DNA from 2 places in the Rhizobium sp. 01T444 genome. Region 2 is predicted to be linked to the other one. Evidence: predicted binding sites of a transcription regulator. Region 2 holds the regulator's gene; the other holds the start of a gene.
The links. The regulator PhoB, encoded in region 2, activates phosphate uptake and scavenging genes when phosphate is short. The targets are predictions, from matches to a motif close to TGTCATNNANCTGTCAT.

Region 1: the regulator PhoB is predicted to act here: its motif matches at 7,505-7,521, upstream of pstS (phosphate ABC transporter substrate-binding protein PstS).

The regions. Positions count from the first base shown of each region.
Region 1 is NZ_JBFTPD010000016.1:93,319-108,877, reverse strand. Features, by position in the region: gene AC1DTN_RS21360 (epoxide hydrolase family protein) at 1-758, opposite strand, end outside; gene AC1DTN_RS21355 (ATP-binding protein) at 1,010-3,859, shown strand; gene AC1DTN_RS21350 (LysE family transporter) at 4,048-4,665, shown strand; gene AC1DTN_RS21345 (cupin domain-containing protein) at 4,668-5,012, shown strand; gene AC1DTN_RS21340 (bifunctional diguanylate cyclase/phosphodiesterase) at 5,162-7,288, shown strand; gene pstS (phosphate ABC transporter substrate-binding protein PstS) at 7,637-8,659, shown strand; gene pstC (phosphate ABC transporter permease subunit PstC) at 8,748-9,725, shown strand; gene pstA (phosphate ABC transporter permease PstA) at 9,728-10,585, shown strand; gene pstB (phosphate ABC transporter ATP-binding protein PstB) at 10,585-11,394, shown strand; gene AC1DTN_RS21315 (cytochrome P450) at 11,480-12,724, opposite strand; gene AC1DTN_RS21310 (GGDEF domain-containing protein) at 12,770-14,023, opposite strand; gene clpP (ATP-dependent Clp endopeptidase proteolytic subunit ClpP) at 14,406-15,035, shown strand; gene clpX (ATP-dependent Clp protease ATP-binding subunit ClpX) at 15,341-15,559, shown strand, end outside.
Region 2 is NZ_JBFTPD010000001.1:292,823-308,381, reverse strand. Features, by position in the region: gene AC1DTN_RS01470 (NAD(P)H-dependent flavin oxidoreductase) at 1-692, opposite strand, end outside; gene AC1DTN_RS01465 (hypothetical protein) at 1,052-2,281, shown strand; gene ppk2 (polyphosphate kinase 2) at 2,305-3,186, opposite strand; gene phoR (phosphate regulon sensor histidine kinase PhoR) at 3,432-4,655, shown strand; gene AC1DTN_RS01450 (substrate-binding domain-containing protein) at 4,854-5,888, shown strand; gene pstC (phosphate ABC transporter permease subunit PstC) at 6,056-7,537, shown strand; gene pstA (phosphate ABC transporter permease PstA) at 7,534-8,856, shown strand; gene pstB (phosphate ABC transporter ATP-binding protein PstB) at 8,871-9,686, shown strand; gene phoU (phosphate signaling complex protein PhoU) at 9,731-10,444, shown strand; gene phoB (phosphate regulon transcriptional regulator PhoB) at 10,576-11,259, shown strand; gene AC1DTN_RS01420 (pyrroline-5-carboxylate reductase) at 11,456-12,217, opposite strand; gene AC1DTN_RS01415 (GcrA family cell cycle regulator) at 12,549-13,079, opposite strand; gene AC1DTN_RS01410 (acetylornithine transaminase) at 13,504-14,703, shown strand; gene argF (ornithine carbamoyltransferase) at 14,749-15,559, shown strand, end outside.

The sequences.
Region 1 (15,559 bases), on a different contig from region 2:
ATATCGGCAGGTACGGTGGCCGCCATGTTGGTGTGGATGCCGAGAAGGCCGGCCGGTTCCTGCACCGCCATCAGTTCGGTGACGGCATTGCCCCAGTCACCGCCTTGGGCGACATACTTCGTGTAACCGAGACGCTGCATGAGCGCGGCCCAGGCCTTGGCGATGCGCGGCGGATTCCAGCCCGGCTCAGTCGGCTTGCCGGAGAAACCATAGCCGGGAAGCGAGGGAATGACGACATGGAAGGCGTCTTCGGCGCTGCCGCCATGCGCTGTCGGATCGGTCAGTGGCCCGATGATCTTCAATTGCTCGATGATCGATCCCGGCCAGCCATGGGTGATGATGATCGGCAGCGCATTCTCGTGCTTGGACTTCACATGGATGAAGTGGATGTCCAGCCCATCGATCTTCGTGATGAACTGCGGGTAGGAGTTGAGCTTCGCTTCGACCTTGCGCCAATCGTAGTTCTTGGCCCAGTGGTCGGCGAGCTTCTTGATGGTGGAGAGCTGAACGCCCTGCGAGTGGTCGCTCACCGTCTCGCGATCCGGCCAGCGTGTGGCGGCGACGCGGCGATGGAGGTCTTTGAGGGTTTCGTTCGGAAAATGAACGTGGAACGGCTTGATCGCCTCATCGGCTGTGGCAGCAAGCAGATGGGAAGGCAGAAGCGCGCCTGAACTTGCAACCGCCACGCCCAGGGAGGCGGCGGCGAGAAAACGGCGGCGGTCCTGGTCGATTGCATCAGCGACTTCGGTCTTGATCATGGCTTTCTCCTCGGGGATCAGGATGTTGCAGTTGCACGTTTGTGCTGACCGAAACCTACTGCCGTATGCCGAGAAGCGCCCGTTATGCGTTGTTAGCTGTTGTCAGGAGACGAAAGCGGAGCATGTTAACAACAGCCGATATTCGCGCATCGACTGTTTTTCTCCCGTTTCAATACCTTCGGGTAGTGGCACGGATCGAACTGCTGGACTAATGTCCGCCAGCGCACAGACGTCGGCCAGAGGGATGAGCCATGGCGATCGTAGCAGTCGGGGATATCAAGGGAATTCGCTTCGGACCGTTCAAGCTGGCGGTAGGCGAAAGGCTTCTGAGCAGGGAGGGTGTCCCTGTGGAACTGGGCGGACGTGCCCTCGACATTCTTGTAGCGCTCGTGACATCCCCAAATGAAATCGTCAGCAAGAAGGAGCTGATGGACAGGGTCTGGCCCGACGCCCTCGTCGAGGAAGGCAGCCTTCGCTTCCATATGGCCGGGCTACGCAAGGCCCTCGGCGATGGCCAGGACGGCGCGCGCTACATCACCACGATTGCGGGGAGGGGCTACTGCTTCGTCGCACCCACTGTCGCCGTGTTGCCCGATCATCGCGATAGCCCGCTCGTCGAGGACGTGTTTCCGCATGCGAACCTTCCTCCACGGCTCGCCCGAATGGTCGGCCGTGACGTCGATGTCATGAAGCTGGGCGCACAACTGACGGATTCCCGGCTCGTCACGATCGTCGGCCCGGGCGGAGTGGGAAAGACGACCGTCGCGATTGCTGCAGCCCATCAGGCCGCCGAGGTTTTTGCCGGACACGTGCTGTTCGTTGATCTCGGCGTGGTCGCCGATCCGAAACTTGCTGCGACGACGATCGCTGCCCTGCTCGGACTTCCGGTCCAGGCCGAAGACGCGACACCCGATGTGATGCGGTTTCTCAGGGACAAACGCCTTCTCCTGATCCTCGATACCTGTGAGCACCTGGTGGAAACGGTCGCCACCATTGCTTCGTCCATTCTGGACGCCGCACCACAGGTGCATATCATTGCGACGAGCCGTGAGGCGCTGCGCATCGACAGCGAGCGCATCTACAGGTTGGATGCTTTGGGATATCCACCGGAAGTCAATGAAGCGCCGTCCGCAGCCGTTCAGCAATATCCGGCAGCGCAGCTTTTCGTCGAACGTGCGATAGCCAGCGGTGCCCAACTCGACGGAAACGAGGCCGAAGCTGCAATTGTCTGCGACATATGCCGAAAGCTCGACGGGGTCGCCCTGGCCATCGAACTCGCCGCCAGACGCGTCGAGGCCTATGGTTTGGAGCAGACCGCAGCATTGCTCGATCAAAGGCTGACACACCTGTGGCAGGGTTTGCGGACAGCCCCGCCGCGCCAGCAAACGCTGCAGGCCACCCTCGACTGGAGCTATGGGCTTCTGTCCGAAACCGAACGTGCGGTGCTGCGCAGGCTCGCGGTGTTCGTGGGAAATTTTCCACTCGATGCTGCTTTGGAGGTGGTGACGAACGACACGCTCGATCGTGCTTCGGTTTTTGCGGCTATCGACAATCTAGTGGAAAAGTCGATGGTGGCCGCCCGCCCGATCGGTGCCATGATGCGTTACCGGCTTCTCGACACCACGCGCGCCTACGTGATCGAACTCGGCAGGGACGACGAGTGGCAGGAACTGGCGAGGCGGCACGCAGCCTATTGCCGCCTTTGGTTCGAACAGAACGGCAGCGAGTGGACGTCGCTCTCGACCCCCTTGGAGCGAGCGCCGCACTTCAATGCAGTCGATAACGTTCGCAGCGCACTTGAATGGTGTTTTGGAGAGAACGGCGACACATCGCTCGGGGTCGGCCTTGTCGCCTCCGTTGCTCCTGTCTTCCGTGCGATGGGCTTGCTGCCGGAGTGCCAACGATGGACGGAGCGCGCACTCCAGTCGCTGGACGATGCCACCCGTGGCACGAGCGAGGAGATGCAGCTCCAGGCGGCATTCGGAGTATCGATGATGTTCATGCGAGGCCACAACGAGATGTCGGCTGCCGCGCTGAACAGGAGTCTGGAGATAGCCGAAGCGCGCGGCGACGACCTCAATGCCGCAAGACTGCTGGGACCGATCCACTTCTTCCATCTGCGCAGCGGCGAGTTCAGGCTATGCGTGGAATACGCCGAGCGCTGCACCGAGATCGCCGATCGAATAGGCGATCCTGCGGCGACCACGCTATCCAGGGCTCTTCTCGGCCTCTCTTACTGTCTGGTCGGGCGCCTCGCTGAAGCACATGCGACGCTGAAACCCGTTGTCGAGCCCGCTCTTTCGCCAGCCAGCAAGCAGATGCATTACGGCTTCGATCACTACACCTGGGCCAGGATAGGCTGGTCGACAAATCTCTGGCTGGAAGGCCATACCGACCGGGCTCGCGCGGTGATCCGCCAATGCTTCAAGGATGCGGAGACGATGCGCCATCCCGTATCCTTCGCGATCTCGCTGAGTTCGATCGCGACGCTTCTGTGGATCGGCGATTTCGACGTGGCGGAGGAACACTTGGTTTCCTTCATCGCCCGCGCGGAGACCCAGGCTTTCGGCCCATATCTCTCCATGGGGCATGCTTACAAGGCCGAGATCGCGATACGGCGGGGTGACTTCGAAGCCGGCGTTACGGCGCTGCGTAAACAGCTGGAGGATCTTCACGCCACACGCTTCGAACTCTTCACAGTGCGGTTCCACTTCGTTCTCATCATGGGCCTTCTGGCCGGCGGGCGATCTGCCGAAGCATGGGAACTCGCAGAGGAAACCGAGCAGCTGATCGAGGAAAAGGGCTACTATTCCTACCTTCCGGAGCTTCTGCGGCTGAGGGGCTGCATTCTTTTGGCTGCACCAGGACTGAGCCACATGGATGCAGAGACCTGTTTTACGTTGTCATTGGACGTGAGCCGCAGGCAAGGCGCTGGCGCCTGGGAAATCCGGGCGGCAACTGATCTGGCGAGGCTCTGGACGGAGCATGGGCGGACCGAGGAAGCCGATGGGCTGCTTCGACCCGTTTATGAGCGGCTGACGGAGGGGAGGGACACGCCCGCTCTTCGTGCGGCCGCGCAGGCGCTCGCGCAAGCCGGCTGAGAGGCACGGAGCGCGCTGTAATTGCAGCGATCTTTTATTGGTGGTGACGGATTTGGCGTGAAGGCGGCCAAGCCGATCATTCGCGGAAATTGCCGGACATGGTGGCTGCTATCATCCCTAAAATCGTTTGATTTCAATGAGAAGTCTGTCAAAGCTATGTGACGGACTACACCTGAGGAAAAGCCTTCATGTTTTTGCTTTCCGTCGCCGCCATCTGGGCGGTGGCCGCCATCACGCCAGGTCCGAACTTCCTCATCGTCGTCCGGACGGCGCTGGAGGGTTCGCGAAGCGCGGCAGTGGCCGTCATCGCTGGCGTCATCCTAGGCACCTTCTGCTGGGGGCTCGCCGGCTGGCTCGGCATCAGCGCACTCTTTGCGGCCGCACCTTTCGCCTATCTGTTCCTGAAGGTCGCCGGCGGGCTCTATCTCTGCTTCCTCGGTGCAAAGCTCGTCTGGAGCACCTGGCGCAAGGCGGGCAGTGGAGAGCCGCAAGCCGTGCGGGCAGGGATCGGCCCGAAGCAGGCTTTCTATTCGGGGCTCGCAACCAACCTCGCCAATCCGAAATCGGCCTTCTTCGTCGCCTCGCTCTTTGCGGCGACGCTGCCGGCCGAGCATAGCTGGATGCAGGGTGCTGCTGCCGTCGCCACGATGGTTCTGGTCTCCTCGCTCTGGTACTCGTTCGTGCTGACAGTATTGCGCAACCCTGCCGTTGCAGGCGTCTATGCGCGCGGCCGTAGAACACTTGACGCCGCGGCCGGCGTCATCTTCATGGGCTTCGGCCTGAAACTTCTGACCTCAGCGCGATAACCATGGCAAACATGATCTCCTTCGATATCGACAGCGTCGAACCGGAAGTCGGCGCTCCCGCCGCCGAGCGCATCATTTCCGGCAATCCGCAATTCCGCACCTGGAACCTGGAGGAGGCCGAGGGCGGCCTATATTCCGGCATCTGGGAGGCAACGCCTGGCAAGTGGCGGATCGTCTATGAGGAGTGGGAATATTTCAGCCTGCTCTCCGGCCATTCGATCGTGACCGAGGATGGCGGTGAGCCGGTTCATCTGAAGGCGGGCGACCGGATAATCCTCAGGCCAGGCTTTAAAGGAACCTGGGAAGTCGTTGAAACGACTCGCAAGGATTATGTGATCAAGGTCTAAAAAGCTGCCCGGATGGATGGCTTTTGATCATTCTCGTTAATAGTGTCTACATCATCAAATGATAGATCTTATCTGCAGCGCATTGCGGACATGATGTCTCCTGCCGTCACCATAGACATGGCCTTGCAATTCATCTTTTCGGGATTGGCATGTCGTCGAATCTTGCAGGTAGGCACGTTCGAACCCAAACGTCTTCCATCATTGCGACAACCATCTTCTTCCTCGTCGTCGCTCTCGTGCTGACGGGCCTCATGGCCCATGTCGTCGCCACGATGAACCGGTCTGCAAACAAGATCGATGATGCCAGGGCCACGCGCGCTGCCCGTGCAGCGATCTCGGCCTTTGCCAATCGTTTGAGCGCGACAACCACGGACAACGCCGTATGGGATGATGCCTATAAAGCGATCTCATCTCCTGACGCCACGGATTGGGCCTATGAGAACTGGGGCAAGACCACAGCGGATTATCCGCTCTATGACGGCGCGGTCGTGATCGGCCCCGACCGCTCTTCGGTCATCTCCGCATATGCCAAAGGCAAGCCCTTCCAGCCTAGTGCTTCTTTCGGCGAAGCTTTTTACCAGCAGATCGACAAAGCTGCTGAATCCGGACAGGCGCCGGTGGTCAATTTCATCCGAACCGAAACGGGCATCGCGCTGATCGTGTCACAGGCAATCCAGCCTTTCACCGCAGAAGGCGAGCTTCCGAAGCTGAGTGTGCTGAGCCTCTACAAGGATCTCACGTCGGAGGTTCTCGACACTTTTTCGGACGAGCATGAACTCGAAGGGCTGCGCCTCGCCGCCGCGCCCGAGTCGGGCCTGCTGAACACACCGATCACGGACATAGGAGGTGGCGTCATAGGCCATCTTGTCTGGCCCAGCAAAGCGCCCGGAACCGCCGTGTTTCACGAAGTCTATCCTTACGTCGCGGCTGCTGTCATCATCCTTGCGATGTTTCTGGGTGGTGTTCTGCTGGTGGGTGCAGCAGAGGCGCGCCGCCWGCGCCAATTGGCGCAAGCGGCGATTTTCGAAGCGAACCACGATAGCCTGAGCGGCCTGTTGAACAGGCACGGGCTTCTCGCACTGCTGGAAGAGCTGGAAGATACCGATGTTGCGCCACCCCGGCTCTATCTGGTCGATCTCGATGGATTCAAGGCTGTCAACGACGCCTGGGGGCATGCGGTAGGGGATGACCTGATCCGGATCGTCTCGAACGCCCTGATCGCCTGTCACCCTGAAGTCGTTGCGGCCGCCCGGCTGGGAGGCGACGAGTTTGCGCTGGTGCAGATTGGAACCGCCGCGCGTGGGGAGATAGAAGAGACTATTCTGGCGCTGTTCACCGAGCCCTTCAAAATCGAAGGGCGAACGATCGAAGTTGGCGCAAGCATCGGAGCTGCCGCACGTGACGGAGACGTACCGCCTTTGGAGCTTCTCCGCAGGGCGGATATGGCGCTCTATCGTGCCAAGGCAAACGGCAGAGGCCGGGCGATCGAATACGACCCGGAGCTGGATCTGGAACGCCAGAGGGTCGCCGAAATGGAAGCTTTGTTGAAGAGCGCCATTAGCAATGGTGCGATCGAAGCCTTTTTCCAGCCTCTCGTCTCTGCTGCGACAGGTGCTGTTACTGGTCTTGAAGCGCTAGCGCGTTGGCGAGTTCCAACAGGGAACATAAGCCCTGAGATTTTCATCCCGCTCGCCGAAAGGTGCGGCCTCATCGATGCGCTCGGCGCTCATATGCTGAAAACATCGATCGGGCATGCCAAGAACTGGCCTGGCCTGTCATTGTCGGTGAACGTTTCGCCGGTCCAACTCTGCAATCCGGAATTCGCCGCCGAAGTGATCTCGCTTCTGCAGGAGCTCGATTTCGATCCGAAGCGTTTGACATTGGAGATCACGGAAGGCGTCCTGATGACAAATCCGGAACAGGCCCGCAGGTCGATAGATCACCTCAAACAGGTCGGTATAAAATTCGCGCTTGATGACTTTGGCTGCGGCTATGCAAGCATCGGCGCATTGCGGCAGTTCGGGTTTGATCGCATGAAGATCGACCGTTCGCTCGTATCCGCTCTCGACCAAGCCTCGAATGGCGCCGATGTTCTGAGAGCCACCATCTCCCTGGCGACCGCTCTGCAGATTCCCGTGACAGCTGAAGGTATCGAGAATACGCGCCAGGCGGCGATCCTGCGTGAGGCCGGCTGCGACCAGCTGCAGGGCTATCTGATCGGAAAACCTATGTCGGCACTCGAGATATCCAGCAAGCTTCAAGAGCTTGCCGCATAGATTGCGGCAGCACACTCGGGTGGTCGTCCGGTCCTCGGAGCATTTTGGCGTCTGAAAACGACATTTTCACGCATTGCTGCGGCAATCGACCGCAGCCCTGCGGCAATAGGGCCGCACCTCATTTACGAAGGCTTTGTCAGCGCGCGATTCACTAGGAAAGTCAGTGACTTCAGCGACTTATGCACAGCGTTGCATTTCATGTCACCCGTCACAAACTGTCATCAAACTGTAATAATAGACGCCTAGCCGCCTTCCCGTGACGAGGAAATTCAGCGCCCCTGACAGTGGACACCCCCTCCATGGCGCCGAGCCTCGTCGTCCTTTCGTTCCATCAGGGAAGAGTCGCAAATGCTCACCAAGAAACTTCTTTCGGCCTGCCTCGGCGCCGGCCTGGTTGCCGCTCTGGCAGTCTCGGCCTCCGCTGCCGATATTACCGGCGCTGGTTCGACCTTCGTCTATCCGGTTCTTTCGAAGTGGTCGGCAGACTACAACAAGGAAACCGGCGACAAGCTGAACTACCAGTCGATCGGTTCGGGCGGCGGTATCGCCCAGATCAAGGCTGCAACGGTTGACTTCGGCGCTTCCGACGCCCCGCTCAAGCCGGAAGATCTGACGGCTGGCGGCTTTGGCCAGTTCCCGCTCGTTGTCGGCGGCATCGTTCCCGTCATCAACGTCAAGGGCATCAAATCAGGCGAACTGAAGCTCTCCGGCAAGGTCCTCGCTGACATTTACCTCGGCAACGTCACCAAGTGGAACGACAAGGCCATCGCCGATCTGAACCCGGGCCTGAAGCTGCCCGACAGCCAGATCGCAGTTGTTCACCGTTCGGACGGCTCGGGCACCTCCTTCAACTGGACCAACTTCTTCTCCAAGGTAAACCCGGACTGGAAGTCGAAGGTTGGTGAAGGCACTGCCGTTAACTGGCCGGTCGGCATCGGCGGCAAGGGCAACGAAGGCGTTGCTGCTTACGTTACCCGCGTCAAGGACTCGATCGGTTACGTCGAATACGCCTACGCCCTGCAGAACAAGCTGCCCTACGTTCTCATCCAGAACGCTGCCGGCCAGTATCCGAAGCCGAACGCTGAAAGCTTCTCGGCTGCCGCTGCAAGCGCAGAATGGGGCAAGGCTCAGGACTTCTACCTGATCATGACCAACGCTCCGGGCGAAAAGGCCTGGCCGATCACGGCAACCACCTGGGCCATCATGTACAAGGAGCCGAAGGACGCTGAACGCTCCAAGGCTGCTTTCTCCTTCTTCAAGTGGGCTCTCGAAAAGGGCCAGAAGGAAGCTTCCTCGCTCGATTACGTTCCGCTTCCGGACACGCTCGTGAAGCAGATCGAAGATTACTGGACGGCCTCTTTCAAGAGCTGATCCTGACGAAACTGCGGTCGGGGCGGAAAGCCAAGCTTTCTGCCCCGAATGCCTTTGACACCCCCTCAAAGCAGCAGAGCGTACGGATATGAGCGAAGCATTGGCATCGCTGCCCGCCGACACCGCGGGCGTGAAGCGCCGCGACGGCGCCGCAGGCGATCGGATTTTTTATTGGATAGTTTTGGGCTGCGGCCTGTTTGTTCTCGCCGCTCTGCTGGCAGCGGCGATCTCCATGGCCATGGGCGGGCTTCTTGCCTTCCGCACCTTCGGCTTCGGCTTCCTGACCGGCACCGAATGGGATCCGGTTGCTCAGCAATTCGCAGGTCTCGTGCCGATCTACGGCACGCTGGTCACCTCGGCACTCGCCATGATCATCGGCGTTCCCGTTAGCCTCGGCATCGCGGTTTTCATTACCGAAGTTGCGCCGCGCTCCATCCGCGGACCGATCGGCGGTGCCATCGAGCTTCTCGCCGGCATCCCCTCGATCATTTACGGCATGTGGGGTCTTTTCACCTTTGCTCCGTTCATGTCGGATTACATCCAGCCGGTGCTCATCGACTGGCTGGGTCCGATCCCGCTGATCGGTGCGCTGTTTTCGGGTGCCCCGCTCGGCATCGGCATGCTGACCTCAGGCATCGTGCTGGCGATCATGATCATCCCCTTCATCTCGTCGGTCATGCGTGACGTCTTCCTAGTCGTCCCCGCGCAGCTGAAGGAATCGGCCTATGCGCTTGGTTCGACAAAGTGGGAAGTGGTGCGCGACATCGTCATTCCGCACACCCGCACTGCCGTTGTCGGTGGCATCTTCCTTGGTCTCGGCCGCGCGCTCGGCGAGACCATGGCGGTCACCTTCGTCCTCGGCAACACCCATAACATTGCCGTGTCGCTGATGGAGCCCGGCACCTCGATTGCCGCGACGCTCGCCAATGAGTTTGCCGAGGCTTCGGACGACCTCTACCGGTCGTCGGTGGCAGCACTTGGCCTCATCCTCTTCGTTGTCACCTTCATCGTTCTGGCGGCCGCCAAACTCATGCTGGTGCGTATGGCAAAGCAGAGGGGGGAATAATCATGGCTACCTATTCGGGCTCCCTCTACCGCCGCCGCCAGATCGGCAGCGCAATCGCGCTGACGCTCTGCGGCATCGCCACCGTACTCGGCCTGGTCTTTCTGGTGTGGATACTCTGGACGACGCTGGTCCACGGTCTGTCTGCGCTGAGCCCCAGCCTTCTCACGGAAATGACACCGCCGCCCGGCGAAGACGGCGGCGGTCTCGCCAACGCGTTCATGGGCAGCCTGCTGATGGTCGTTCTCGCCGTTGTGATCGGTACACCGATCGGCGTGCTCGCCGGCACCTACCTGTCGGAATTCGCCCGCGGCAAGAAGCTCGGCGAGGCCATCCGCTTCGTCAACGATATCCTGCTCTCTGCGCCGTCGATCATCATCGGCTTGTTCGTCTATGAAGTGGTCGTCCGTCCGACCTCACGCTTCTCCGGCTTTGCCGGCGGCATCGCGCTCGCCTTCATCTTCCTGCCGGTCGTGGTGCGCACGACCGACGAGATGCTGAGGCTGGTTCCCGATGTCATGCGTGAGGCAGCCCTTTCGCTCGGCATTCCGCGCTGGAAGGTCACTCTCAACGTCCTCTATCGTGCCGCCTCCACGGGTATCCTCACCGGTATCCTGCTTGCGATCGCCCGCATTTCGGGCGAAACCGCGCCGCTCCTCTTCACGGCTCTGAACAATCAGTATTGGAGCCTGGATATGTCGCAGCCGATGGCGAACATTCCCGTCGTCATCTTCCAGTTTGCCATGAGCCCCTATGAGCAATGGCAGAATCTTGCATGGGCCGGTGCCTTCGTGATGACGGCCGTCGTTCTAATCCTGAGCGTCGTATCGCGCTCCGTCCTGAACCGAAAAGGTGGGAAATGATGCTTCAGTCTGCAGACACTATCGATACTGCCAGCAAGCTGGAAAAGCCGATGGCGAGAGATAAGATCTCCCTCGAGAAAGTCAATTTCTATTACGGCGACGCCCACGCGATCAAGGATGTGAGCCTGAGCTTCCCGGAGCGCCAGGTCTCGGCCCTGATCGGTCCGTCCGGCTGCGGCAAGTCCACCCTGCTGCGCATCCTGAACCGCATCTACATGCTGTATCCGAAGATGCGCGCCACCGGCTCGATCAAGCTCGACGGCAAGAACATCCTCGACCCGAGCTTCTCGATGAATGAACTGCGCGCCCGCGTCGGCATGGTGTTCCAGAAGCCGGTGCCGTTCCCGATGTCGATCTATGACAACATCGCCTATGGCATTCGCCACCACGAGCGCCTCAACAAGGCCGATATGGACGTGCGCGTCGAGCAGGCGCTGCGTCAGGCCGCTCTCTGGGATGAGGTGAAGGACAAGCTGAAGGGCAGCGGCCTCGGCCTTTCGGGCGGCCAGCAGCAGCGTCTTTGCATCGCCCGCGGCGTGGCGCTGCGTCCGGAGGTGCTGCTTCTCGACGAGCCGACCTCGGCCCTCGACCCGATCTCGACTGCCAAGGTCGAAGAGCTGGTCGCGCAGTTGAAGGGCGAGTTCACGATCGTCATCGTCACTCACAACATGCAGCAGGCAAGCCGCATCTCTGACAACACAGCCTTCATGTATCTGGGCGAATTGATCGAATACGGCCCGACCGCGCAGATCTTCCAGTCTCCGAAGGTCAAGCGTACGGAAGACTACATCACCGGCCGTTACGGCTGATGCGATATTTCCTCGCGGAACAGAAACGGCCGGCACGCGATGAGCTTGCCGGCCGTTTTCGTTTCCGAGTGTCGGATATGAAGGCTTACCAGACGAGATCCAGGCGATCGAGCCCGTGGAAGTGGTAGACGTCCTTGACGACGGGCGTCTTGGCAAGTTTGAGCCCCGGCAGGCGCTTGAACAGTATCGGCAGCACGACGTTGAGCTCCAGCCGCGCCAGCGGCGCGCCGATGCAGAAATGGATGCCGGCGCCGAATGAGAGATTGGGTGCCTCGTTGCGGTCGGGCTTGAAGGTGAGGGGATCGCTGAATTTCGCTGGATCGTGATTGGCGGCGGCCAGGATCATGCTCACCTTGTCGCCGCGCTTGAACGCGATGCCGTCGATCTCGGCGGGCTCGAGCGCCCAGCGCTGGAAGATGTGGACGGGCGCGCAGATGCGCAGTGACTCCTCGACGGTGCGCTCGGTGGCGGTTTCGTCGCGGAAAAGCTCAGCCGGGTTGTAGCCGCTATCCAGAATGATGCGCACCGAATTGCCGATCTGGTGGACCGTCGCTTCATGGCCGGCATTGAGCAGCACGATGGTCGTCGAGATGAGCTCGTCTTCCGTCAGGTACTGGCCCTTGTGCTCGGTATGGATCATATGTGTCAGCAGGTCGTCACGCGGTTCGGACCGGCGCACGGCAATGACCGTCTTCACATAATCGGAAAATTCCCGTGCCGCCTGCTCCGCAGCATCTTCGTCTGCACGGGTGCGCCCGAACATATACATGCGCACATAGGCATGTGACCACTTGAGGAGCTGCGGCCCCATTTCCTCGGGAATGCCGATCATGCGGGCGATCATCGTCACCGGGATGATATCGGCAAAGGCCGAAAGCAGCTCGACTTCGCCCTTGTCGGCAAAGGCGTCGATCAGCCTGTTGGTAAGTTCTTCGATTTCCGGCTTCATCTTCTCGACATGGCGCGAGACGAAGGCGCGGTTGACGAGGGTGCGCAGCCGCGTGTGTTCCGGCGGCTCCAGCTCCAGCAGCGAATAGCGCTCGGCGAGATCGAAGGCGGCGAGGTGCGGTTCAGGTTCGGGCAGGCCGAGCTCCTCGCGGCTGGCAATATGCAGGATCTGCCGGCCGAACCGGCGGTCGCGCAGCAGCCCGTTCACATGATCGTAGCCGGTGACGAACCACTGCTTCTGCTGTTCCCAGTAGAAGGTGGGACAATGGGCATGGAGCGCGGCATAGACCGCGTTCGGGTTGCCGTAGAAGGCCGGGTCGCTGCCGTCGAGCGACACATGGCGGGTGGCTGGATCGATCTTGAGGAAGGGCGGTATCATCATGGGCAGAGGCTTAGCGGATTTGCCTTGCCTCGAAAAGATGGCCACTCAGCCTGCGCGGGAAAGTACACCCATGCGGCGTAGTGCTTCCACCTGATCGTCGACCGTCGGCACGAGTTCGCCGGCATGGGAGTTCGGCTCGCCAGGCGCGGGTGCCGCCGCTTCTTCCTCGCCGAAGACGACCGTGCAGTTACGGCCGGCAGCTTTTGCCGAATAGAGCGCACGGTCGGCGGCCGACACCAGCCGGTCGATATTGGCTTCGATCGCCGAGGAAAGCGCGATGCCGACGCTGACGGTGGCGGGGATCAGTGCCTCGCCCGTGCTGACCGGCAGGCGGCAGAATTCGGCGCGGATCGATTCCGCCAACGCTTCGGCTTCCGTCTGGTCGCGGACGGTCACGAAGGCCGCGAATTCTTCGCCGCCCATGCGGCCGAAGATATTGTTCGGGATATACTGACGGGCAAGGCGGGCGAAGGCGGTGAGGACGGCATCGCCCGACTGATGGCCGAAACGGTCGTTGACGCGCTTGAAATGGTCGAGGTCAAAGAGGATGACACCGACCTGGTGCTGCTCGTCATGTGCCTTTTCCTGGATCTTGTCGAAATAGCCGAGCAGGCCGCGGCGGTTCAGCACGCCCGTCAGCGAATCCGTCAGCGTCAGGAAGCGCAGGTGACGTTCCGACCGTTCCATGATGAGGCGGCAGGTGAGCGCGAAGGCGATGGTGAGCAGGAAGGCGCTGGCCATGGCGGCCCCGCCGCTGAAATTCGTCGCCTGCTTATCCGAGGGCAGGATAAGCGCCATTGCCAGCGCCACGCCGAAGCAGAGGAAGGCCTGCAGCACAAAGACGGCCATCAGCATGATGCGCGTGCGTTCGCGATGGATATCGCCGGCGGCTATCGCCATGGCAAGCGCAGTGGCGCCGGTCGCCGAGGCGAGATTGTAGAGAATGACGCGGTTGGAATAATCCTCGTTGATCCACGGCAGGAAGACGCCTGCAAGCCAGATTACTGGCGGCAGAAGCGCCCACCATTCCATCTTCTTGCGGTCGAGCGCCAGGAAGCCGGCGACCCAGGCACTTTGTCCGAGCAGGGCGATGGCATTGCCGATCTCGATGGAAAGCAGGTCGGGGATTTCGCCGCGGACCGCAACCAGCGCAAAGCCGATGCCGCTGAACAGGAAGCCGAGCCCCCAATAAAGGTAGGCGCCGCTTTTCCGGTCGTGGCGCCAGGCCACGAACAGAACCAGAGCCAGCGTAAGGGCTTCGGAACACCAGATGGACAGACCTGTAGTGACATTGAACACGGCAGCAACCCCTTGAGAATTGGCCGCATCCTTGCCGAAGAAGCTCGCTGTTTGATTAATGGCACAGATCTGCGCTCGGCAATTTCGTCGATATCTGCCGGTAAGCTTTCCGCCCGGTAAATACCCGTGAGATCCATCGGGCGCGGTAAGCCTTCCTTCATCCTGTCGCAGAGAATAACTGTGAGAGCCAAAGGTCTGGCCTCGCCGTTAACAAGCGTTTGGGAGAAACGGGATAGGGAAATGTCAAAGCCATATGTCGCGCCTGCTTCTTAACGTTATCCTTATGCGTGTCTTGAAGAGGGGGGCTGGGACACTCTATGTAGGGACAAGGCATTTTTCTTTGATTCCCGGCTTTCGCCGGAAAGACGTTAAAAGGACGCACATGAGAAACCCAGTCGATACCGCTATGGCACTCGTGCCGATGGTTGTGGAACAGACCAATCGCGGTGAACGCTCCTACGACATCTATTCCCGCCTGCTCAAGGAACGCATCATCTTCCTGACGGGCCCTGTCGAGGACCATATGGCGACACTCGTCTGCGCCCAGCTTCTCTTCCTCGAGGCCGAAAACCCGAAGAAGGAAATCGCGCTCTACATCAATTCGCCGGGTGGTGTCGTCACTGCCGGCATGGCGATCTACGACACGATGCAGTTCATCAAGCCGGCCGTTTCGACGCTTTGCATCGGTCAGGCCGCTTCCATGGGCTCGCTGCTTCTGGCCGCCGGTCACAAGGACATGCGCTTCGCCACGCCGAATTCACGCATCATGGTCCATCAGCCTTCGGGCGGTTTCCAGGGTCAGGCATCGGACATCGAGCGCCACGCCCGCGACATCCTGAAGATGAAGCGCCGCCTCAACGAGGTGTATGTGAAGCACACGGGCCGTACCTATGAGGAAGTCGAAAAGACCCTTGACCGCGACCATTTCATGGATGCGGACGAGGCCCAGACCTGGGGCGTCATCGACAAGGTTCTGACCTCGCGCATCGAAATGGAAGGCGATCAGGCCTAGTAATTAATAGGGATGGTGTTTTCGCCGCCACAGTTCTATCCCATTTGTGATTGAACAAGGGGTTTCATCTGGCGGCGGAGACGCTAATAGTAACTATTAATGCTATGTTGAATTTTTGTGACATAGCATTCGGCATTCGAAGGGGAATTCGTTGCCGCCGGTACCCGGACATGATTGATTGGGCCCGGTTCGTACCCCCTGAAGCCCTTGTCGGCAGGAACTCCGGGTAGGGAGTGCTGCCAGGGAGCTGATTGAGTGGACCGTGATTTCGCGTTCGAAATGCGGCGTGCTGGAAGGAAAGTGATATGAGCAAGGTCAGCGGCAGCAACGGCGGCGACAGTAAGAACACCCTCTATTGTTCTTTCTGCGGAAAGAGCCAGCATGAAGTCCGGAAGCTTATTGCCGGACCGACCGTGTTCATCTGCGATGAATGCGTCGAGTTGTGCATGGACATCATCCGCGAGGAGAACAAGTCCTCGATGGTCAAGTCCCGTGACGGCGTCCCGACGCCCCAGGACATCATC
Region 2 (15,559 bases):
TCGGCGGCGGCACCCTCGACGATCGCCTGCTTGTAGGCATCGGAGGCGCGTGCCTCCTCGGTCGCGATGAAGGGGGTGCCGATATAGGCCATGTCGGCGCCCATTGCTTGTGCTGCGAGAATGGCGCCGCCGGTCGCAATCGAGCCGGCAAGCAGCAGCGGGCCGTCGAACCATTCGCGGATCTCCTGCACCAGTGCGAAGGGAGAAAGCGTGCCCGCATGTCCGCCAGCACCCGCTGCAACCGCGATCAGTCCATCGGCACCCTTGCGGATTGCCGAATTGGCATGGCGGTTGTTGATGACGTCGTGCAGCACGATACCGCCGTAGGAATGAACAGCTGCATTCACTTCCGGCACGGCGCCAAGCGAGGAAATGACGACGGGCACCTTGTATTTCACGCAGAGCATCAGATCGTGCTCCAGCCGCTTGTTCGACATATGGACGATCTGGTTGACCGCAAAGGGTGCGGCCGGTCGTTCCGGATGCCCGGCATTATAATGGGCAAGATCTTCGGTGATCATTGCCAGCCACTCGTCGAGCTGGCTTTCCGGGCGCGCGTTCAAGGCCGGAAACGCGCCGATCACGCCGGCCTTGCATTGCGCCAGTGTCAGCGCCGGATGGGAGACGATGAAAAGCGGCGAGCCGATGACCGGCAGTCTCAGATTATCCCTAAGTATCGGGGGCAGGGCCATGCTTTCACCGCTTTTTGACGTTTACGAAAACGTCAATTGATTAGCAGAGCCATCGCCTGAGGAAAAGAGCGCCTGAGGAAAAGAGTGCCCGAGGAAAAGAGCGACCAAGGAAAAGAGCGACCAAGGAAAAGAGCGACCAAGGAAAAGAGTGTGGTCTTCTTCTTGCTGTCTTTTCCGTAATCCTGTCCATTTTCACTATATCTAATGGAGAATTCGGAACGTCCGGCGCTGCTTATCCCCCGCCGATGCGCTCCGGAAGGGCTGCAAGGCTTGCGGTTTGCCGCACTTGCCGCTACCGAATTTTGACAGGCATTCAATCTTTTGGGGTTGATGCCGGCACGAAACGTGAAGGGCCCGATGTGAGCGGACTAGAAACGGCTATCAGAACTGCGCTGGATAATTCCGACCGCGACAGTGCGGAAGTTCGTGCACGCATCTATCAGTCCGCGCGTCAGGCGCTGGAAGCCGGCCTGCGCAAGCAGGATATCACCGATGCCGAAGTGGTGGCCCATCACCGCCACCGCCTCGAAACCACGATCCACACCATCGAGAGTGAAGAGCGCGCGCGCCTTCACCCGCGGCAGGGGCCTCCGGAAGTTCCGGTTCCGCCTGTTGTGGAGATCCCTGAGCCCGCCCATCACGTGGAAGAGCCCGCCTATCGTGCGGAAGAGCCCGCCTATCGCGAGGGCGAGGACGACAGCCTGGCCGTTACAGGTGAAACGCGCGGCTACAACGCCACTTCCCGGCGCGCGGACGATGCAAGCCTGGATGATGTCCACGCCAGCAGCGCCGATCAGCTGGGGGCCGCGTCAGATGGAGAGATGCGTGGAGAGACGCGCGCGACGCCGGACAGGCGTGGCGGCATGGATTTCCGCCCCGAACGGGCCGCTGTTCGCCGCAGGCCGCGCAAGTTCTTCTCGCGCCTGCTTGTCTGGTGCGTGCTACTCGCCTTCATCGGGACGGGTGCCTGGTGGGCTTATAGTTCTGGCCTGCTGAAGACGGCGGCTGAGCGTGACACAAGCGTCGCCAATCCGCCCGCCAGCACGCAGCCGGAAGATTTCGATGGCGAGGAGAGTGCCGGCAACAGCGCCCCCTCGGATGGCGACCAACCTGCGGCGATCGACCCGCAAAACAGCTTCTCGGCAGACTGGATCGAGGTCTTCAAGCCCTCGGATGCCGACAAGATCGAGAGCGGCCCGCGTGCCCGTAAGGAAAGTGTCACTGAAACCGAAGGCCCGGCCGTCCGCCTGACCTCCCAGAGCGGCAATACGGATGGCAATGTTTCCATCACCATTCCGGCCGATGTCCTGCAGCAGCTTGCCGGCAAGTCCTCGACCATCGCGCTGACCCTGCAGTCCACCACGGACGAGCCTACACAGATCACCGTCGAGTGCGATTTCCAGTCGCTCGGCAATTGCGCCCGCCATCGTTTCAACGTCACGCGCGAAAAGTCGGACACGCTGCTGCAGGTGCGCTTCGACCGCTCCCTGGCGCCGAATTCCCCGGGCCGGCTGATGATCAACAGCGATGTCGACGGCAAGGCCCGTGGCATCAATCTCTTTGCCGTGCGGATCCTGCCGGGCCAGTAAGTGGCCCGGTTTGCTTGGGAGGTTTATTTCAGGAAGCCGGGACCCGCGCCGATGATCTTATCATCAAGCGCACCGATCGCGTCCTTGTCCTTGCCGTCATAGTCGATGGTTTTCAGCATGTGGCGAATGAGGTTGAGCCTCGTCCGGTGTTTGTCATTGGCGTGGATCACGGTCCAGGGCGCAAACTCCGTGTGGGTTTCCTTCAGCATGCGGTCGCGCTTCTCGCTGTAGTCGTCCCATTTGGTCAATGCGGCTATATCCATCGAGGAGAGCTTCCAGACAGCGAGCGGATCGTGCCGCCGGTCATGGAACCGCTTGATCTGCATTTCCCGGCCGATATCCAGATAGAACTTGAAGAAGAATATGCCTTCGTGGGCGATGACCTTTTCCACCTGCGGCGCCTGATTGAGAAAGTCCTCGTATTGTTTCGGCGTGCAGAAGCCCATGACCGGCTCCACGCCGGCGCGATTGTACCAGGAACGGTCGAAGAGCACGAATTCGCCCGATGTCGGAAACTGTGCGATATAGCGCTGGAAATACCATTGACCTTGTTCCCGCTCCGTAGGCTTGGCGAGCGCCACCACGCGGGCAAGGCGCGGGTTCATGTGAGCCGAGGATGCCTGGATCGCGCCGCCCTTGCCGGCCGCGTCGCGTCCTTCGAAGAGCGCCATCACCCGCTTGCCCGTCGCCTGCAGCCAGAACTGCACCTTCACGAGCTCGGCCTGCAGCTTCCTGAGCTCGTCGAGATATTCGTCGTCCTTCAGCTTCTTCTTGTATGGGTAGTCGCCGGATTCCAGCGCATGCTCATCTGCCCAGTCGGGCAGCACGGGATCATCGATATCGAAGACGCGTCTCTTGCCCCGGATCTCCAGCTCCACAACCCTGCTTTCGACGTCTTCGGCCATCGTCTCCTCCTGCGCTTGATGATTTCATTTTTCAGCAGGCGAACATATTTATCATTGAAAATCAAATCCTCTGCGTAAGCAAAGCGCAATTCGGTGACGCGCGCTGCGGCTTTTCGCGCAAGTTTCTCAAATGGAAAACTTCTGTCATGAAACGCGGCTATCAGGCAGAGTTTGAATATAAAGAAAAACGAATCGACGCCGCGAGGGGCAGCTTGGAAGACGAAACGCCGTGGACAAAAAGCCTGTTGGCGCGCATCCGGCGCGAGCGCCCGGTTCTGCTGGCGACGCTGCTGAGCGCGCTTGTCGCGCTTGCCGCTGGCATGAACAAATGGATCGTGCTCGCCCTGCTGCTTGTGATGATCTTCACCTCGCTCTTCAACGAGGCGCCGGTCATCAGACACGATGTAGACGAGCCGGTCGAACCCGAGCCTGAAGTGCCTCCGAGCCGCCTGCCGGAAGTCTCCGCCACGCTGGCCGGCCTCGATATCCCGGTCATGGTGCTCTCGGAAGATGCCTCGGTGCTGTTTCAGAACCGCGCGGCCGAAAAGGCTTTCGGCGAGGTGACGCTCGGCTCCCATATATCGGCAAGGCTGCGTTCTCCCGGCGTCTTGGACATGGTGCGCGAAACCATCGCCACCAACGCCCCGAACCAGATCGAACATTCCGAGCGGCTGCCTTCAGAGCGCGTCTATATCGTTCGCAGCGCTCCTGTCGAATTCAAGGATGATGATGGCCGCAACGAGCGCTATTACATCCTCTCCTTCCGGGATATTTCCGAAATACGCCGCATCGATCGCATGCGCTCGGATTTTGTCGCCAATGCCAGCCATGAGCTGCGCACGCCGCTTGCCTCGCTGCGCGGCTTCATCGAGACGATCCAGGGTCCGGCTAAGAACGATCCGAAGGCGCAGGCACGTTTCCTCGGCATCATGTTCGACCAGACGACGCGTATGAGCAGGCTCGTCGACGATCTTCTGTCTCTGTCGAGGCTTGAGCTCAAGTCGCATATCGCCCCCGATGAGAAAGTGGATCTCGTGCCGCTTCTCGGCCACGTCAGGGATTCGCTCGTGCCGCTTGCGAAGGATGTCGGCGTCTCGATCAACCTGCACCTGCCCGACGGCAAGGTCGAAGTGCTGGGAGACCGTGACGAGCTCGTTCAGGTCTTCGAGAACCTGATGGAAAATGCCTGCAAATATGGCCAGGAAGGTGAAGTCGTCGATGTCTGGCTGAAGAATGGATCGGGCCAGCCGGTGGAGGTCAGCGTCGTCGACAGGGGGCCAGGCATTCCGGCCGAACATGTGCCGCGCTTGACGGAGCGCTTCTATCGCGTCAGCATCGAAGACAGCCGTTCCAAGAAGGGCACGGGGCTCGGGCTTGCCATCGTCAAGCATATTCTGACGCGCCATCGTGCACGGCTGATCGTTAAATCAGAGGTGGGCAAGGGAACGGAGTTTACCGTGCGCTTCTGACGCAATATGTCGCATGCAATTTTTCAACGCAATATTTTTACATTTAAAATCAAGAATTTATCTTGTCATAAATGTTTCATCGATTTGACATAAAAGGACGGTGCTTAAGGCGCTAAGAGAGTCCTGCCGATGAAAAAAGGCAATGCGAGGGCCTCTTTGAGGCCGCACTCACACAAGCCCAAATGCCGGGAGATTCAAATGAACACCTTTAAACTTACTGTTGCCGCGCTTGCTGCAACCGCCGCTTTCGCTGGCGTTGCAGTTGCTCGCGACCAGATTCAGGTTGCTGGTTCGTCCACCGTCCTGCCTTACGCAAAGATCGTCGCCGAGTCCTTCGGCGAAACCTTCACCAACTTCAAGACGCCGGTCGTCGAATCCGGCGGCACGGGCGCTGGTCTGAAGGAATTCTGCAAGGGCGTCGGTGAAGACACGATCGACGTTGCCAACGCCTCGCGTCCGATCAACAAGAATGAAGCGGAAGCCTGCAAGGCTGCCGGCGTAACGGACATCCAGGAAGTCAAGATCGGTTATGACGGCATCGTCTTCGCAACCGACTCTTCCAACCCGGACGTTGCCTACGTTCCGGCCGACATCTACAAGGCCCTCGCTGCCCAGGTTGTCGTTGACGGCAAGCTCGTCGCCAACCCCTACAAGAAGTGGTCTGAAGTCAACCCGAAGCTTCCGGCTGTTGATATCGCTGCCTATATCCCGGGCGAAAAGCACGGCACGCGCGAAGTCTTCGAACAGAACGTTCTCGCCGCCGGCTGCAAGGCTTCCGGCGCTCAGGAAGTCATCGCCAAGGAAATCGCCGACAAGGCTGCCCAGGGCAAGGCTTGCGTCGCAGTTCGCAAGGACGGTGCTGCTGTCGACATCGACGGCGACTATCCGGAAACGCTGGCACGCATCGCTGCCAACAAGACCGGCGTTGGCGTATTCGGTCTCTCCTTCTACGAAAACAACGCTGACAAGCTCAAGGTTGCGACCATGAGCGGCATCGTTCCGTCGACGGAAACGATTTCCAACGGCACCTACCCGGTTTCCCGTCCGCTGTTCTTCTATGTCAAGAAGGCACATCTGGGCGCCGTTCCGGGCCTGAAGGAATATGTCAACTTCTTCGTATCCGACCAGATGATCGGCCCTGACAGCCCGCTCGTCGAATACGGTCTCGTTGCTGCTCCGGATGCAGAGCGCGAAGCGATCCGTAAGGCCGTAGAGGCCGGCAAGACCATGTAATGACTTTGCCGGCGCGACGCTCGGGGGCGTCGCGCCGGCATCACCTTATCCGCCCGGCTCCATTGGGGTGCCGGGCGGATGAACTTCTTCTCCATGATATTGAAGCCGATGGCACGCTCCTGGAGCTGCCTGGCTCTTTGGGGGCTGTGGGCCTGGGGACGTAACGAATGAGCACATCCATCATACTCTTGTGCCTGGTAGTGATCGGCGCCGTTGCCTATGTGGCTGCGCGCAGCCGCGCGATGGCGCTTTCCGGAGGCAGGTCTTCTGCCCTGCATTCGCGGCCGGCCTATTATGGCTCCTATGCCGCGATCTGGGCTGTTCTGCCTTCCCTGATCGTTCTGTTTGCCTGGCTGGCTATCAGCCCGGGCATCATCTCTTCCTCCGTTCGCGGCGCCTTTCCTGACGACGTGAAGGCGCAACCGGTCGTCCAGCAGGACCTCGCCTACAGCATGGTCGCCACGGTTGCCCGCGGCATGAACCTGCTGACCTCGGATGAGGTTTCCTCCTTGTCGAGCAATCCTGCGGGTCTGCAGGCAAAGCTCAGCGAGAAGGGCGTACCGCTCGCCGGCGAGCCGCAGCCCTACATGATCGCTGCCGCAAAGACCCTGAACTCGGAGAGCATGACGAGCCGCGTCATCATGACGGCGATCGTGCTGCTCATATCTGTCGCAGGTGCTTTCTATGCGCTGCGCTCCGTTGCTCCGCGCTTCCGTGCCCGCAACCGTGTCGAGCGCGTTATGCTCTGGGCGCTGCTCGTTGCATCCTCCATCGCCATTCTGACGACGATCGGCATCGTGCTCTCGATGCTGACAGAAGCGAGCCGCTTCTTCGCCGTCGTTCCCTTCGTCGACTTCTTCTTCGGAACGGTCTGGGATCCGCGTTTTGCCGGTGCGGGCAGCTCCTCCTTCGGCCAGTTCGGGCTCATCCCACTCCTGCTCGGCACGCTCTATATCGGCCTGGTCGCCATGCTGGTCGCCGTGCCGGTCGGCCTCTTTGCCGCCATCTACATGGCCGAGTATGCTTCTTCGAGAGTGCGCTCGATCGCCAAGCCGCTTCTCGAAGTGCTCGCCGGCATTCCGACGATCGTCTATGGCTTCTTTGCACTCGTCACCGTCGGGCCGTTCCTGCGTGATTTCTCGGCGCAGATCAGCGGTCTTTTGAGCGGCAGCTATACGAACTTCATCCAGGCACAGAGCGTCATCACCGCAGGCATCGTCATGGGCATCATGCTGATCCCTTACGTTTCCTCGCTGTCGGACGATATCATCACCGCAGTTCCGCGGGCACTGCGTGACGGCTCGCTCGGTCTCGGCGCCACACGCTCCGAAACCATCAAAAAGGTGGTCTTGCCCGCAGCCCTTCCCGGTATCGTCGGCGCGCTGCTGATGACCGCTTCGCGTGCCATCGGCGAAACCATGATCGTGGTTCTGGCCGCCGGTGTCGCCGCCCGTATCCAGATCAATCCCTTCGAGCCGATGACGACAGTGACCGTCAAGATCGTCAACCAGCTGACCGGCGACCTTGAGTTCACCTCGCCGCAGACGCTGGTTGCCTTCGCACTTGGCATCACGCTGTTCTGCATCACGCTTTGCCTCAACATCTACGCGCTCTATATCGTGCGCAAATATCGGGAGCAGTACGAATGACGAATATTGTTTCCCCCGTCGCCGGCGTTACCGTTTCTAAGGCGCCCGCGCGTCGCGATATCGGCATCAAGCGTCGCTACGCTGCCGAGCGCCGGTTCCAGGCCTATGGCATCGCAGCCATAGCATTCGGCCTCGTCTTCCTCTTCATTCTGCTTTGGACGGTCATCAGCAACGGCTATACGGCCTTCCTGCAGACGTCGATCACCCTGCCGATCGAATTCTCCGAGAAGACGATCGACCCGGACAACAAGCGTGCAACCGACCCTTCGGTGCTGGTCGCTGCCAACTATCCGGTTCTGCTGCGCGACGCGATCGTCAAGCAGCTCGGCATCAATGCCGCAAGCCGTCCTGACGTGCGCGATGCATCCGCCATGCTGTCCAAGGGGGCGCCCATTCAGCTGCGCGACATGGTCGTTGCCGACCCGTCGATCATTGGCAAGACCGTCAATATTACAGTGCTTGCAGATGCCAATATCGACAGCGCCAACAAGGGCCAGATCAATCTTTCGGTCGATGAGAAGAACCGTAAGGTCAACGACAAGCAGGTTGCCTGGATGAATGAGCTGAAGGCGAGCGGTGCTCTCCACAAGACGTTCAACACCGGCCTCTTCGTCAACGGCAATTCCAGCCGTCCGGAAGCCGCAGGTCTCGGCGTCGCCCTCATCGGCTCGCTCTACCTGATGCTGATCGTTCTCGTGCTTTCGCTGCCGATCGGCGTCGCTGCCTCGATTTACCTTGAGGAATTCGCGCCGAAGAACAAGCTGACGGACCTGATCGAGGTCAATATCAACAACCTCGCCGCCGTCCCGTCGATCGTCTACGGTCTGCTCGGCCTGTCGGTCTTCATCAACTTCGCCGGCCTGCCGCGTTCGGCACCGCTGGTCGGCGGCCTGGTGCTGACGCTGATGACGCTGCCGACGATCATCATCGCCACGCGTGCAGCGCTCCGTGCCGTGCCGCCGTCGATCCGCGCGGCTGCCCTCGGCCTCGGCGCCTCGAAGATGCAGATGGTGTTTCACCACGTGCTGCCGCTTGCAATGCCCGGCATCCTGACCGGCACGATCATCGGCCTTGCCCACGCACTCGGCGAAACTGCGCCGCTGCTGCTGATCGGCATGGTCGCCTTCGTCGCCCAGGCGCCGAGCAGTCCACTCGATCCCTCCACGGCGCTTCCGGTTCAGGTCTACATGTGGGCCAACGAAGCCGAGCGCGCATTCGTGGAAAGAACCTCGGGTGCCATTATCGTCCTGCTCCTGTTCCTGATCGTCATGAACATGGGAGCTATCCTCTTGCGTCGTCGCTTTGAGCGCCGCTGGTAAACGGAGTAGAGATCATGAACATGTTGACGGAAGCTGCAGTTGAGAAGGCGCTGGACCAGAAAATGAGCAACGTCCCGTATAAGATGATCGGACAGGATGTCTCCGTTTATTACGGCGAGAAGCGCGCGCTTTTCGATGTCAATCTGAACGTCCGCGAAAACACCGTGACCGCCCTGATCGGCCCGTCGGGCTGCGGCAAGTCCACCTTCCTGCGGTCGCTGAACCGCATGAACGACACGATCGATGGCTGCCGCGTCACCGGCAAGATCACGCTCGACAGCGACGATATCTACGATCCTGACATCGACGTCGTCGAACTCCGCGCCCGTGTCGGCATGGTGTTCCAGAAGCCGAATCCGTTCCCGAAAACAATCTATGAAAACGTCTCCTACGGACCGCGCATCCACGGCCTCGCCAAATCCAAGGCCGACCTGGACCAGATCGTCGAGACGAGCCTGCAGCGCGCCGGCCTCTGGAATGAGGTCAAGGATCGCGTGCATGAATCCGGCACCGGCCTTTCCGGCGGTCAGCAGCAGCGTCTGTGCATCGCACGCGCCGTTGCCGTCAGCCCGGAAGTCATCCTGATGGACGAGCCCTGCTCGGCGCTCGACCCGATCGCGACTGCCAAGGTCGAAGAGCTGATCCATGAGCTGCGTGAAAACTACACCATCGTCATCGTGACGCATTCCATGCAGCAGGCCGCGCGCGTATCACAGCGTACGGCCATGTTCCACCTCGGCAACCTGGTCGAGGAAAACGACACCGACAAGATGTTCACCAATCCCGACGATCCGCGCACCCAGGACTATATCATGGGCCGGTTCGGCTGATTTTGGCGATGTGAAGCCTTCCCGATTTTCGAGGACAAAGCCCCATGGCATCGACACATATTTTTTCCGCTTACGATGACGATCTGAAATTCCTGTCCCGGCGCATTTCCGAGATGGGTGGTCTTGCCGAACAGATGGTCGGCGAGGCCGTCCGTGCGCTGGTCAACGGCGACACTGCGCTCGCCCAGAAGGTCATTTCCGACGACGTGATCCTTGATCACGCGGAACGCGAAATCAACGACAAGGCGATCGTCACGATCGCCCGTCGCCAGCCGATGGCCTCCGACCTTCGCGAGATCATGGGTTCGATCCGCATCGCCGCCGACCTCGAGCGTGTCGGCGACCTCGGCAAGAACACCGCAAAGCGCGTCATCGCCGTCCAGAGCACCGGCGTTCCGCGCAAGCTCGCCCGCGGTCTCGAGCATCTCTCCGAACTGGCGCTCGTCCAGCTCAAGGAAGTGCTCGACGTCTATACGACGCGTTCTGCGGACAAGGCCAAGTCCATCCGCGAGCGCGACGACGAGATCGACGCGATGTACACCTCGCTGTTCCGCGAACTCCTCACCTACATGATGGAAGATCCGCGCAACATCACGAGCTGCACGCATCTTCTCTTCTGCGCCAAGAACATCGAGCGCATCGGCGATCATGCGACCAACATCGCTGAGACGATCTATTACATGGCAACCGGCGCCCAGCCGGAGGGTGAGCGTCCGAAGGACGACAGCTCCAATACCGTCGGTGCGGTGACGGAGTAATCCGGACCTGCCAATTGCGTGCGCGCCCTGCGCTGGGGCGCGCAAAGGTCGCAGCCAATTCCAAGTTTCTGCATGGTCCGTTGCTTAAATCACCCCCGGTTTAAGGATCATGCATTAGGAGACTGACACGCATGATCCCAAGAGTTGCAGTTGTTGAAGATGAAGAGGCGCTGAGTGTGCTTCTCCGCTACAACCTCGAGGCTGAAGGTTTCGAGGTGGATACGATCCTCCGTGGCGACGAGGCCGAAATCCGGCTTCAGGAGCGCACGCCGGACCTGCTCATCCTTGACTGGATGCTGCCGGGCGTTTCCGGCATCGAACTCTGCCGCCGGCTGCGCATGCGGCCGGAGACCGAGCGCCTGCCGATCATCATGCTGACGGCACGCGGCGAAGAGAGCGAACGCGTTCGCGGTCTCTCGACCGGCGCGGACGACTATGTCGTCAAGCCCTTCTCCACGCCGGAACTCGTTGCCCGCGTCAAGGCGATGCTGCGACGCGCCCGTCCGGAGGTTCTCTCCACCGTTCTGAAGTGTGGTGATATCGAGCTCGATCGCGAAACCCATCGCGTTCATCGCAAGAGCCGCGAAGTGCGCCTCGGCCCGACCGAATTCCGCCTGCTCGAATTCCTGATGTCGTCGCCGGGCAGGGTCTTCTCCCGCTCGCAGCTTCTGGATGGCGTCTGGGGCCACGATATCTACGTGGACGAACGTACCGTCGACGTCCATGTCGGGCGCCTGCGTAAGGCGCTGAACTTCTCCAACATGCAGGATGTCATCCGCACCGTCCGCGGCGCGGGATATTCCATGGAAGCCTGATCCGAGTGATCGGAGGTCCAGACGGGTCGCTCGCTTGCCGGGCGGCCCGTTTGCTTATCTGGTGTCCTTCTGAAGAAACAGCGATGGGTAGGCCCGCCCTGTCCGTCGAGCTTGAAGCGACCTGTCTCGGCGAAGCACAGCTTCTTCTGGAAGCCGACACTAGGCGCCGAAAGCGAACTTCAAGAGGGTTTGCTTTCTACAGACGAATGCGTGCAAGAACTCGATCAAGAGCCTTTTGCAGAGCCACAGCGCCACCGAAATCGCGAAAGTCTTCGAGCACCTGTTCATTCAATCCGCCCTTGGTCGAATGCTCGCCGATGAGTTCATCAAAACTCGCGACAGGTTTCGAACGGGCAGCATGGGCGAGGCCGGAAAACAATTGACGGAGGTAGGCGTCGCCAGCCGTTCTCGAAAGCCCTTGGCTCTGCAGCCAGGTCGACGTCGCGTCCAGGATGCCGAAATAGGTGGCCATCAGGCAGCTCGCCACCGCGAGAAGTTCGAACTCAGGTCTGTTTTCAACCTGGATCGCCGTTCCGAGCGCCGAAAAGAGGGCGTGGGAAACCTCGTCGGGCGGGTAGATCGCAGTCGCGCCCTGAAGATCTGCGATGAACGGAAGTGGAATTGCCAGGCTCAGGCGAACTGGCTGATCGATCCACGCCAGCAGTTGATCCATTGGCGTGGCCGCGACGAAGCTGATGACATGGTGGCCCGGCCGAAATCGGAGCGAGCGGATGACCTCCTCGGCAATTTGCGGCCTCACCGCCACAAATACGAGATCGGATCGGTCGAGAACATCCTGGTTCCCCAAAGCGATCGACACATTCCGGTTTGCCGCCGCAAGGCGGGCGGCGACGCTTGCGCTGCGCGGTGACAGCACGATCGGTGTGTCGCGAAACGCTGTCTTGCCCAATCCGGTGACGACGGCCTCGGTAATCGTGCCCGTCCCGACGAACCCCATTGTCATCCGCTTTGGATCGATCTCCATTGGCACCCCTGACCGACTGTTTGCGCCGTGCTACTCCACGAGAATACCGCATCTGCATCAGAAAATCGCGTTACAGCGCCATGACCACCGTTCCATGCCAGCCTGGGGCTGAAACACATCGGTGGTGTTGGCCACGTAACTTCGCATTGTCAGGCATGGTGAACGACCGGCAGAGATCGGCCTCCGGCAGATAGTCGTGGTCAGGAGCGGTTTTCCAGTCCTCCTGTGCCGGCTAAAAAAATCACCCCTCCGCGCATAGGCGAGGAGGGGTGATGGCACGTTGCGTCTGTTGGAAGATCGCGGGTCAGGCGACCCGGACAGCCTTGCGGCGTTCGCTGACCGGCTGGTAGGCGAGGCGCTGGTGATAGTTGCAATAGGGCGAGGAATCCGGGGAGTCGCAGCCGCAGAAGTAGAAGTCGTCCTTCAGCGGATCGCCGACCGGCCACTTGCAGGTGCGCTCCGTCAGTTCCGTCAGGCCAAGGCGGCGTGAAATCGGCACGACCACATTCTTGGCCGGCACGTATTCCATTTCCTCGACCGTTTCGATCTCGATCTCTTCCTTCAGCATCGTTGCGCCCTGCTGGCGGGTAACGGTGCGGGTGGTGATGCGAGACGCATAGTTCGGGGCGCGCGGAGCCGACGTATTGCGCTTCGTTGCGCGCGCAGCGGTTGCCGTGCCGCCGGCCTTGGCGCGGCCGGGAAGACTGAGCCGGTGAACCTTGCCGATAACAGCGTTTCTACTCACTCCGCCAAGCTGCGCAGCGATCTGGCTGGCGCTCAGCCCCTCTGACCAAAGCTTCTTGAGCTTCTCGACACGCTCGTCTGTCCAGTTCATTGCCCTGTCTCCACCTTTCGCGTTGGTGATGGCAGAATCCCTCACCGTTGCCTCGGAAGTCTCCGAAGCAAGAAACGCCTGATCAATTTTGGTGACTAGTTCCGCCGCATGCAGTCTAGTAATTGAACTTTAACCTAGTGTGAGCCTGACTCTGTGACAAGAGTCGCGTGAATCCGATGAATCCGAATTCGGGGTTTTCCCCAACTTGCTTCCCCGGAGAGTCATTTCTGCAACATTAGCTGTTGATAGACCTGCAAGTCTGATTTGAGGCTTGACGCATGTGCTAAATCCTCAGTTTTGTTGACATTGCAGTGCGAAAAGTAAATAGTGCTTCCTGCCGCCGCAAGGCGGCATTTTTGATTTTTCGGGCCTGGTTTTCTTAGCCGGAGTCCGTTGCCTTAGAGCCTGACCAGGAGATTGCGCCATGGCTGAAGCCTCGCCGCTTTATGATACCTATTCTCGTGCCCCGCTGCGGTTCGAGCGAGGCGAGGGCGTGTGGCTGATCACCGAAACGGGCGAGCGATATCTGGATTTCGGCGCGGGCGTTGCCGTTACCTCCGTGGGGCATGGCAATCCGCACGTTGTGGCCGCTCTCAAGGATCAGGCCGACAAGGTCTGGCATCTCTCCAATATTTATGAAGTGCCGGGGCAGGAGAAGCTCGCCAAGCGTCTGACGGATGCCACTTTCGCCGACAAGGTGTTCTTCACCAATTCAGGCGCCGAGGCTCTCGAATGCGCCATCAAGACTGCGCGCCGCTATCAGTTCTCCAAGGGGCATCCGGAGCGCTTCCACATCATTACTTTCGAAGGCGCCTTCCACGGCCGTACGCTGGCGACCATCGCCGCCGGCGGCCAAGAGAAATATCTCGAAGGTTTCGGCCCGAAGACCCCTGGTTTCGATCAGGTGCCCTTTGGCGATGTCGAGGCTGTCCGTGCCGCTATTACCGACAAGACCGCCGGCATCCTCATCGAGCCGGTGCAGGGCGAGGGCGGTGTCCGCCCGGCAACGTCCGAATTCATGAAAGCGCTCCGCCAGCTCTGCGATGAGCATGGCCTGCTGCTGATCCTCGACGAGGTGCAGACCGGCGTGGGCCGTACCGGCAAGCTCTTCGCTCATGAATGGTCGGGTATGACGCCCGACATCATGGCGGTTGCCAAGGGCATCGGCGGCGGCTTTCCGCTCGGCGCCTGCCTTGCGACGGCAGAGGCCGCTTCCGGCATGAAGGCGGGCACGCATGGTTCCACCTATGGCGGCAACCCGCTGGCCATGGCTGTCGGTAACGCGGTGCTCGATGTCATCCTGGCCGAGGGCTTCCTGCAGCATGTGCGTGATGTCACTCTCGTCTTCCGCCAGGGCCTTGCATCGCTCAAGGATCGCTATCCCGACGTGATCGAAGATATCAGGGGCGAAGGGCTGTTGCTCGGCGTCAAGGCTGCCATTCCCTCGGCAGAGCTGCTGAAGGAAATCCGCGCAGCCCATCTTCTGGCGATCCCGGCAGGCGATAATGTCATCCGCCTGCTGCCGCCGCTGGTCGTAACCGCCGAGGAGGCGCGCGAGGGTCTTTCCCGTCTCGAACGCGCTGCCGAAAACATCCGTGCCGCCAAGGTCAAGAAGACCGCTTGATAGGACAATGCCCCGCCCGCCGGCGGGCGTAGCAGGTAACGAACAATGGCTTCCCCCAAACACTTCCTCGATCTTTCCGCCGTCACCGGATCCGACCTCAGAACCATCATGGACGATGCCAAGCTGCGAAAGCAGGCTTTCAAGGCCGGCACGGCCGACAAGCCGCTCGCCGGCAAGATGCTCGCCATGATCTTCGAGAAGCCGTCCACGCGAACCCGCGTCTCCTTCGATGTCGGCATGCGCCAGCTCGGCGGCGAGACCTTGTTCTTATCGGGCACTGAAATGCAGCTCGGCCGCGCCGAAACGATCGGCGACACCGCCAAGGTTCTGTCGCGCTATGTCGACGCGATCATGATCCGCACGACCGACCACAACCGTATGCTGGAGCTCGCTGAGCATGCGACCGTGCCGGTCATCAACGCGCTGACGGACGATACCCATCCCTGCCAAATCATGGCCGATATCATGACCTTTGAAGAGCATCGCGGCCCAATCAAGGGCAAGACGATCGCCTGGACGGGTGACGGCAACAACGTGCTGCATTCCCTGGTGGAGGGGGCTGCCCGTTTCGGCTACCGCATGAACATGGCAGTACCCCTTGGTTCCGAGCCGAAGGATCACTATCTGAACTGGGCCCGCAATGAGGGCGCCGAAATCATGCTTTACCATGATGCTGACCGTGCGGTCGCCGGCGTCGATTGCGTGGTGACCGATACCTGGGTCTCCATGAATCAGGAACATCGGGCTCGCGGTCACAATGTCTTCCAGCCTTATCAGGTCAATGCGCATTTGATGGCGCAGGCCGGCAAAGACGCATTGTTCATGCACTGCCTCCCCGCTCACCGCGGTGAGGAGG